Luteolibacter flavescens: one gene and its partner. The protein of the gene in region 1 interacts with the protein of each later gene in a pairwise test. Links are inferred from orthologs where the notes say so. Each region holds a gene or a part of one and is shown on either strand. Other genes may lie near its edges.

The links.
Region 2: the proteins of def (region 1) and OKA04_RS21915 interact in binary tests that used the Escherichia coli proteins (3 or more experiments, as listed by UniProt). The link is inferred for Luteolibacter flavescens from one-to-one orthologs.

Annotation. Positions count from the first base shown.
Region 1 is NZ_JAPDDS010000005.1:358,061-362,432, reverse strand. Bases 665-3,654 are described here. They hold def (peptide deformylase), read right to left. Parts: upstream 2,439-3,654; coding sequence 1,890-2,438; downstream 665-1,889. Other genes in these bases: OKA04_RS11550 (hypothetical protein), read right to left, coding at 3,615-3,654; OKA04_RS11555 (MotA/TolQ/ExbB proton channel family protein), read right to left, coding at 2,889-3,611; OKA04_RS11560 (ExbD/TolR family protein), read right to left, coding at 2,435-2,875; OKA04_RS11570 (hypothetical protein), read right to left, coding at 927-1,799; OKA04_RS11575 (hypothetical protein), read right to left, coding at 665-907. Also shown: pgsA (CDP-diacylglycerol--glycerol-3-phosphate 3-phosphatidyltransferase), read left to right, coding at 1-318; more of OKA04_RS11575, read right to left, coding at 341-664; more of OKA04_RS11550, read right to left, coding at 3,655-4,372. UniProt on the Escherichia coli protein: Removes the formyl group from the N-terminal Met of newly synthesized proteins. Requires at least a dipeptide for an efficient rate of reaction. N-terminal L-methionine is a prerequisite for activity but the enzyme has broad specificity at other positions.
Region 2 is NZ_JAPDDS010000017.1:74,713-78,883, forward strand. What follows is about bases 863-3,829. They hold OKA04_RS21915 (aspartate-semialdehyde dehydrogenase), read left to right. Parts: upstream 863-1,828; coding sequence 1,829-2,830; downstream 2,831-3,829. Other genes in these bases: OKA04_RS21910 (sugar transferase), read right to left, coding at 863-1,607; OKA04_RS21920 (polyprenyl synthetase family protein), read left to right, coding at 2,941-3,822. Also shown: OKA04_RS21905 (ribose-phosphate diphosphokinase), read right to left, coding at 1-123; more of OKA04_RS21910, read right to left, coding at 201-862; OKA04_RS21925 (hypothetical protein), read left to right, coding at 3,896-4,117; OKA04_RS24695 (HNH endonuclease), read left to right, coding at 4,122-4,171.

The DNA.
Region 1 (4,372 bases):
GTGTGGGTCACGGCGCTGATCATCGCGCGTGAATTCCTCGTCACCGGGCTGCGCCAGATCGCCGTGGAAGCAGGGCAAGTGCTGGCCGCGGACAAGCTGGGGAAATGGAAGACCACCTTCCAGCTCACCTACTGCATCAATGGCCTCGTGTGGCTCACCTTCCGCGGCAGCGATGGCGGCCTCTCCGGGATGCTGGCTAACCTGTCAAAGCCGACCGGCTGGCTGATGCACGTGTCCCTCTGGACCGCAGTGGCGCTGACGCTGATCTCCGGCTGGAACTACGTCTGGAGCAGCCGCGGCCTGCTGAAGGCGAAGTAAGAGCCCCGCGCCGCTGGCGGCGTCACAGCTTCGCCTTGATCTGCGCCAGCACGGAGTCAAATGCCAGGCCCTCGGCATCGGGCTGGCGGCTGGTGGAGACGAAGCGCGGGATGACGCCCGGAGGCACGCCGAGACGCTTGTCGAGCTTCACCGGATCGAAGTCCGGGATGAGGTCCGTGCGATGATATTGGATCGCGAGGCTCACGGAGTGGAGGTCGAAGCCGTTCCGCTTCGTATTCCCGGAGAGCCGCATGAGGCTGTCCCACGTCGCCTGGAATTTCGCTGGATCCACATCCACCACGAAGATGATGCCCGCCGTATCACGGACGAGCAGCTCCTCCGCGGCATTGTATTCCATGCGCCCGGTCAGGGAATGGACCGCCACATTCAGGAAGCGGCCGTCCGGCAGGGTCTCGGGCTCGGTCCACTCGACACGATGGACGTGGAGCGCGCCGATGGAGTGCTCGCGGACGGTCGCCGAGCCATTGCGCCCGGCAATGGCTCGCAAGATCGCAAGCTTCCCCGTATCGGCCGCCCCGGTGAGGGCGACCTTCACGGAAACCTGACGTCCGTTTTGCTGGACCGTCATGCCGGGGGGACGACAGGCCTTACAGCTTGCCCAGTTCGCGGGCGACGATGATGAGCGTTTCCTTCACGCCCGGGGCGAAGCTGCCGTCATTCTGGATGGCCAGGACGACATTGCCTTCGCGGATGAACTCGATCGGCGTGTTGCCGGCGACGAGCTTCACCTGACCGGCGGGGAAGCCGAGGCTGTTGATGATCTTCTTGAAAGCATCGACCGTGGCGACCTCGGAGGCCGGAATGCGGGCGACGTGGCGGATGCCGGAAAGGCCACGCGCACGCTGGAGCATCTCCTCGGCACCCAGCTCGCGGTCCACGCCGAAGATGGCGCGCAGGGCAAGCTGGCGGATCGAGCCGGAGTCGAGATCGATGGAGGAGTCGCTGGAAGCGGCAGGCGAGGACACCGGGGCCGGTGCAGCGACCGGAGCCGGTGCAGGCGCGACCTCCGCGAGGGCGGCGGCAGCGGCAGCAGCCACGGCGGCCGGGGCTGGAGTGGTCGCAGGAGCGGCGGCGGGCTCGGCACCGAAGCCGAATGGACTGGAGGAAGCGGATGCAGCAGGCACGGGCGGAGGGGAGCTGGCAAATGGGGAGGAAGCAGACGCCGGAGCGTCAAACGGAGAGGGATTCGAAGACTCGGCGGCGAACGGCGAGCGGGCCTCTGCAGCCGGGGTCTCACCCGCGGCAGGACGGCGCTCGGGGAGCTTCACCGGACGCCCCGGCTCATTCGCCAGGCGGGTGGGATGCTCGTCCTTCATCGCGGCAAACGGAGACTCAGGCTCCGAGACGATGGCGAACGGGCTGGTGGCCGGACCATCGTCGGAAACGGCGAACGGGCTCTTGGCGGGAGGGGCTGGGGCGAACCCTTCCTGGGGCTCGAAAATACCGCGGCTGCTGTTCATGGGGCTGACTTTTGTTGGAAAAACAAGCTATCGGGGGGATTCGATAGCTTCGGCTTCCCGAAAAGTCGAGCCCTCAATCCCCACCGGATGTCATTCGTCCGCAGCGAGACGCCTCAACTTCCGGCGCAGGCTGATCTTCGTGGCAGGGGCCACGCGGTCGATGAAAAGGATACCATTGAGATGATCCGTCTCATGCTGGATCGCGCGGGCGAGCAGGCCGTCGGTCTCTATCTCCAGCACGGTGCCGTCGAGTTGTGGCAGCTTCGCCTTCAGCGCGGAGGGCCGGCTGACGTCGGCGCGCACGTCATGGATGCTCAGGCAGCCCTCGGTGTCCTTCTCCTTCGGGCCGGTGAATTCCAGCTCGGGATTGATGAAGGTCAGCGGCATGATGGACTCCAGCGGAGCGTCTTCCCCGGCGACCTTCAGGAAGGTGATACACTCGGGATCATGCGCCACATCGACGACGGCGAGGCGGATGGCGAGGCCGATCTGCGGCGCGGCCAGCCCGACGCCATTGGCGTGGTACATGGTTTCGAGCATGTCGGCGGCGAGCTTGCGCAGGTCGTCATCGACCTTTTCGACAGGCTTGCAGCGTTCGCGGAGGACGGGATGCCCGTATTGGACGATATCGAGGATCATTGCGAGGGACTCTCCGCATCCTGCGGCAGGCGGATGCGGGCGGGCACGTCCTTAATCGCGATGCCCGCGCGGGTCAACGCGTCCCACACGCCGAGCAATTTCTCCAGTGGCACCTGCTTGTCCGCCTCCAGCTCCAGCTTGCGGCCGGGATTCTCCTTCGTGAAGGCCTTCAGGTAGGAGTCCAGCAGCAGCACGTCCGGCACGGCCACGGCGTCGAGGGTGATCTTCCCTTCCTTGTCGAGCGAGAGGACGGAGCGGGAATCCACGACCTCGGAGCCGGTGATCTCCTTCAAGGTGGGCAGCTCGATGGGGAGCACGCTGCGCGGCTTCTTGAAGGTGGTCGAGACCACCAGGAAGATGAGGATGACGAAAAGCAGGTCGATCATGGGGACCACCGGGACCCCACGGGACTTGCGGACGGGCTGTTCGAATCGCATGGCGGCCGGCGGATCAGGCGTGGGCTTGCGCGGCGGGCATCGAGGACGGGCGGGCCGTCGAGGACGGGGCCTTCTCACAAGTGCGGGCGAAGCCTGCGAGCAGGCCCTCCAGACGGGCCACGAACATGTCGATGCGGCGGAGGAAAATCGCGTGGGCGACGATGGCCGGGACCGCCAGGCCGAGGCCGAAGACCGTGGTATTCAGCGCCTCGCTGATGCCGCGCGAGACCAGCGTGGGATCCGGGCTTTCGCCGAGACCGCCGAACATGACGACCAGACCGCTCGCCATGCCGAGGAGACCCAGCAGCGGGGCCAGGCTGACAATCACGTCGATGGAAGACATGCCCGCATGCAGCCGCAGCACCTCCTCGCGGGCGGACGCCTGGACGGCATCCGTGATCTGCTCGCGGGTCTCGCCGCGATGGCGGAGGGCGACTCCGCAAAGACGGGCCAGCGGCGTGCGGCCCTCCTTGATCTCATCGAAGAGCCCGGGGCTCGCCTCGTGGTGATGCTCGTACTCGCGCAGCTTCTTCTCCAGCCCGGCGGGCACGATGAGCGAGCGGCGCAGCGAGAGGATCTTGAAGAAAATCGAAGCCACCATGACGAAGGAGCATAGCAGCAGCAGGATCATGCAGTAGCCGCCATCGGCGAAGAACTGCCAGAGCTTCTCCACGGCACTCTTTTCCGCAGCGTCGGCGGTGGTGGCAGTGGCGGCGAGGAACAAGGAAAAGGACATGAATTAGAAACTGAAACGGTAGAGGAGTTCGAGCGGCTCGCCATTGAGCTGCTTCTTCAGGTCGGCCGGCATCGCGGGGATCTCGGCGTCATTGATGGCATTGAGGGTGAAGCCCTTCGGGATCGCGCCGACCTGCAGCGCCTCATCGACGCGGATCTCGCGGACCTTCCCCTTCGCATCGAGCGTGAAGCTCATGGTGAGCATCCCGGGCGTGATGAAGTCGCGGTTGCGGAGGCAATTGAGCTGCCACTCCTTCTCCACCGCGCGGCTGACGGCGGCGTGATAGCGGCCGAGCACGGAATCCTCCACATTCAGCGCGGAGCGACCGGTGCGGTTGATCGAGCCGACCAGCTTGGTCTTCTTCTGGTTCCCGCGGAAGCCAGGGGCATTCGGATTCGCATTCGCGCTCGCGGCGGGTGGCTTCGGCTGCTCGGCCACGGCCTTTTCCTCGGGCTTCTGGCCATCGGCGCGGCGCTCCGGCTGGGCGGGCTTGGTTTCATCCTCCGGCTTCGCCTCCTTCACCCGGCGCTCCACGGGCAAGGGACCTTCCGCGAAACGCTCGCGGGTCGCCTCGGCGGGCTTCTCCTCGGAGTCGCTGGTGCCGTCGAGCTTCGCGGTCTCCGCCGGCGGCTCGGTATTCGGAGTGTCGGTGGGACTTGGCGGGACGGGAGGCACCTCGGCCGCAGGGGCCGGAGGCGTGGGCGGGACAGGCGGAGTCGAGGCCTGCTCCGGCATGGGCGTCCGCATGCTGCGATTGATGC
Region 2 (4,171 bases), on another replicon or contig:
GATCTTGACGAACGTCTCACCGTCCGGAAACGCCGTCACATGGACGTCGGCGAGCTGGGTGCCAAGATTGTCGGCGATGCGCTCGGCGAGCGCGCGGTGGGCGGTTCCACTGATGAGTTTCATGCAGGAGCGGCGGGGCGGGGCGCATCGTCCGCCGGTAGCGCCTCATTCCTCAAGGCGGAATTCCCTGCTGGCAGGAATTACTTCGCGCCCTTGCCGAAAAGGACGGCCGGAATGGTCTTGAGCAGGATCTTGAAATCGAGCCACAGCGACCAGTTGTCGATGTAGCGGAGGTCCATTTCCACCCACTGCTCGAAGCTTGTGATCTTGTTCCGGCCGCCTGCCTGCCACTCGCAGGTGATGCCGGGTTTCACGCTCAGGCGGCGACGGTGCGCCAGCTCCGAGAAGGCGGCCACCTCGTAGAGCGGCAGAGGGCGCGGGCCGACCAGGCTCATGTCGCCGGTCAGGACATTGAGGAGCTGCGGCAGCTCATCGATGCTCAGCTTCCGCAGCCAGCCGCCGAAGGCAAAGACGCGCGGGTCGCGGTCCAGCTTGAAGACGGGACCTTCCATGTGATTGCCGTGCTCGGCCTTGATCTTGTCGAGCAGGGCCTCGGCATTCGGCACCATGGTGCGGAATTTCCACATGCGGAAGGGCTTGCCGTAGTGCCCGGCACGCTTTTGGCAGAAGAAAACCGGAGCCCCCGGACTGGTGAGGCGGATGCCCAAGGCGGCGATGAGCCACAGCGGCGAGCTGAGGATGATGAGGGTGAGCGCCCCCAGTCGGTCGAAGGCCTCCTTCGTCAAAAGCTCCCAGCTCAGCTCCGGCGTGGAGCGCAGGACGAGCATCGGTTTGTTCCCGATGGAGTCGAAAACGGGCCGCGCGATCTGGGTGCGGATGAAGGAGGCGGCGATCCACGCTTCCACGCCCTGCAGCTCGCAGGCCTCCACCGCCTGGGCCACCTTGTCGAAGGCGGTGCGGCGGGTGGCGAAGATCACGCGCTCCACGGTCTCCACCTTCAGGAGTTCGTAGAGATCCTCCACGGGGCGGGAGGAAAGGTCGAAGCGCTCGACGATATTCCAGCCTTCGATCGACTCGGGATCGAGCTCCTGGATCAGCTCTTCGAGGTCCTCCGGCGATCCGGCCAGCACGACGCGCTCGCGGCGACCCTCGTCGCGATCAAGGATGACCATGCGCTTCTTGGTGATGCGGTCGCGCAGCAGCAGCAGGAAGGCGACGACCGGCGCACCAAGGCCGAGGATGAGGCGGCTCGCCTCCGGCAGACGGGAGAAAACGGAGATGAGGCCGAGCACCAGGCCCATCACGGCCAGCGCCTTGATGATCTGCTGCAGCGCCTTGTGGCGGGATTTCCGGCGGATGTGCTCGTAGAAGCCGAAATGCTCCAGCACCAGCGGGGTAAAGGGCACGGCGATGTAGAGCACCCAGCTCATGTCCGCCAGCATCGAGCGGTCCATCTTCCCCAGCCCGAAGGCCTCGCGGATGGGATCGCGCAGGATGGACGCCAGCCAAAAGCCCAGCCAGACCAATGCGGCATCCAGAAGCTGGAGCGCCTGGATCGAAAAGGCCTGTTTGCGTCCGGTGGACATTGGCATAATGGGGGAGACGAGGGCGACTGGGGCAGCCGGGCGAAGCTTGGAGGGGCCGCCGCTGCAAGGCAATCCCGTAAACACGGGACGATTGGCGACGGGTTTGTCACCTCCCCCGGTTTGGAAAATCCCGGCAAACGCGCTCCAGGACTGGGTCAAAGCCGCACGATACGGTTGCCATGCCGACTTTCGCCCCTACAGTCCCGCCCTCCAAATCAATCATGAGCGAACCCAAGCACGTCGCCATCGTAGGCGCCACCGGAGCGGTCGGCGAGGAAATGCTACTCTGTCTCGAACAGCGGAATTTCCCCGTCGGCAAACTGACCTTGCTGGCCTCAGCCCGCTCGGCAGGGAAACGCATCCCGTTCCGCGGCGAGGAAATCGTCGTGCAGGAGCTCACCCACGACAGCTTCGCGGGTGTGGACATCGCGCTGTTTTCCGCAGGCGGCGGCATCTCGAAGGAATTCGGCCCGTCCGCCGCAGCGGCGGGTGCCGTGGTGATCGACAATTCGTCCGCCTTCCGCATGGACGAGGGCGTGCCGCTGGTGGTGCCGGAGATCAATCCGGCCGCCGCGAAGGATCACCCCAAGGGCATCATCGCGAACCCGAACTGCACGACCATCATCTCGCTGATGGCACTCGCGCCGCTGCACGAGAAGTTCGGCCTTAAGGCCATCATCGCGTCGTCTTACCAAGCCGTCTCCGGCTCCGGGGCGCAGGGCATCGTGGAGCTAGAGGAGCAGGTGAAGGCGATTGCCACCGGCCAGCCCTTCGAGCCGCGCGTTTACCCGCGCCAGATCGCTTTCAATGTGATCCCGCAGGTCGATTCCTTCACCGAGAACGGCTACACGAAGGAAGAGCTGAAGATGCTGAACGAGGGCCGCAAGATCCTCGGTCACGACGACCTGAAGGTCTCCTGCACCTGCGTGCGCGTGCCGGTCTATCGCTCGCACTCGGTCTCGATCACGGCGGTCTTTGAAAAGCCCATCGACGTCGAAGCTGCCCGCGCCGCCTACGCCGGCAAGCCGGGCATCCAGGTGGTGGACGATCCGGAAAACAAGGTCTTCCCCGTGCCTCTCGACACCACCGGCAAGGACGACTGCCTCGTCGGCCGCATCCGCAAGAACCTCGTCCTGGACAATGCCCTCGACCTCTGGGTGGTGGGCGACCAGGTCCGCAAGGGCGCTGCGCTCAATGCGGTGCAGATCGCCGAAATCCTCTGAAATCGAGGAACCGCCAAGACGCCAAGTTCGCCAAGGAAGGACTTCTTTCTTGAGTAACTTGGCGTCCTTTGCGTCTTGGCGGTGAGTCACTGCCTTTTTCAACCGTCGCCATGGATCTCAAGGAATACCTCGCCACCCGCGCTGCCGAAGTCGATGCCGCCCTCGATGCCTTTTTGCCGAAGGCAAAGGAGAAGCCGGGCACCATCCATGCGGCGATGCGCTACTCGGTTTTCGCCGGTGGCAAGCGGCTGCGGCCCATCCTGTGCCTCGCCGCGGCGGAAGCCTGTGGCGGGGATCCGGAGGCGGCCATCCCGCCCGCTTGTGCGGTGGAGGTGCTGCACACCTACTCGCTGGTCCATGACGACCTGCCGTGCATGGACGATGACGACCTGCGCCGCGGTCGCCCGACCTGCCACAAGGTCTATGGCGAAGGCATGGCCGTGCTGACGGGCGATGCCCTGCTGACCGAAGCCTTCCTCATCCTCGCCCAGACCCAGCCGGCCAAGCGCTACCCGGTCGGCAGCTATGTCGCGGAACTCGCGCTGACCGGCGGCTCGACCCGCCTCATCGGCGGCCAGGTGATGGACCTTGAGGGCGAGGGCAAGAAGCTGACGAAGGCGCAGCTCGTGAAGATCCACGAGGCGAAGACGGCAGCGCTGCTGACCAGCTCCATCCGCCTCGGCGCGATGACGGCGAATGCCACCGAGAAACAGCTCGAGGCGTTGAGCGTCTTCGGTCGCGCACTCGGCCTGGCCTTCCAGGTCATCGACGACATCCTCGACGTCACCGCCTCCACCGAAGTCCTCGGCAAGACCGCGGGCAAGGACGCCGCCGTCGAGAAAGCCACCTACCCCGCCATCCTCGGCCTGGAGAAATCCCGCAAGGAAGCTGCCAAGCTGACCAAGGAAGCCATGGATGCCCTCCTCCCGCTCGGCAAGAAGGCGCAGCGCCTCAGGGAAATCGCGGACTACCTGTTGAAGCGGGAGTATTGAAAATGACCAGCCGTTGGGATTTCGGCCGTCGGCTTGCCTTTTCGAATGCTCTCTGCTAGAGGTATTCCACCCCATGAGCCGAACGGTTGAACTCACGGTGCCCATGCCGGCTCGCCTTGCGAGCCTGCGTTTTCCGAAGGCACTCGATGATCGCTTGCATCACCTTCTGGATGAGCAAGGGCGTCTTGGTCGTTTGAGCCCGGCAGAGAAAAAGGAAGCGGAAGCTTTGGCCAATATCGCCACCACGCTGTCGATCCTGAAGCTCGGGGCCCAAGTCAAAACCATCAAGGCCTGACGTCGTGGCCATTTCCGCAAGTTTGCGGCGGCAAGTCACCAAGCGAGCATCGGG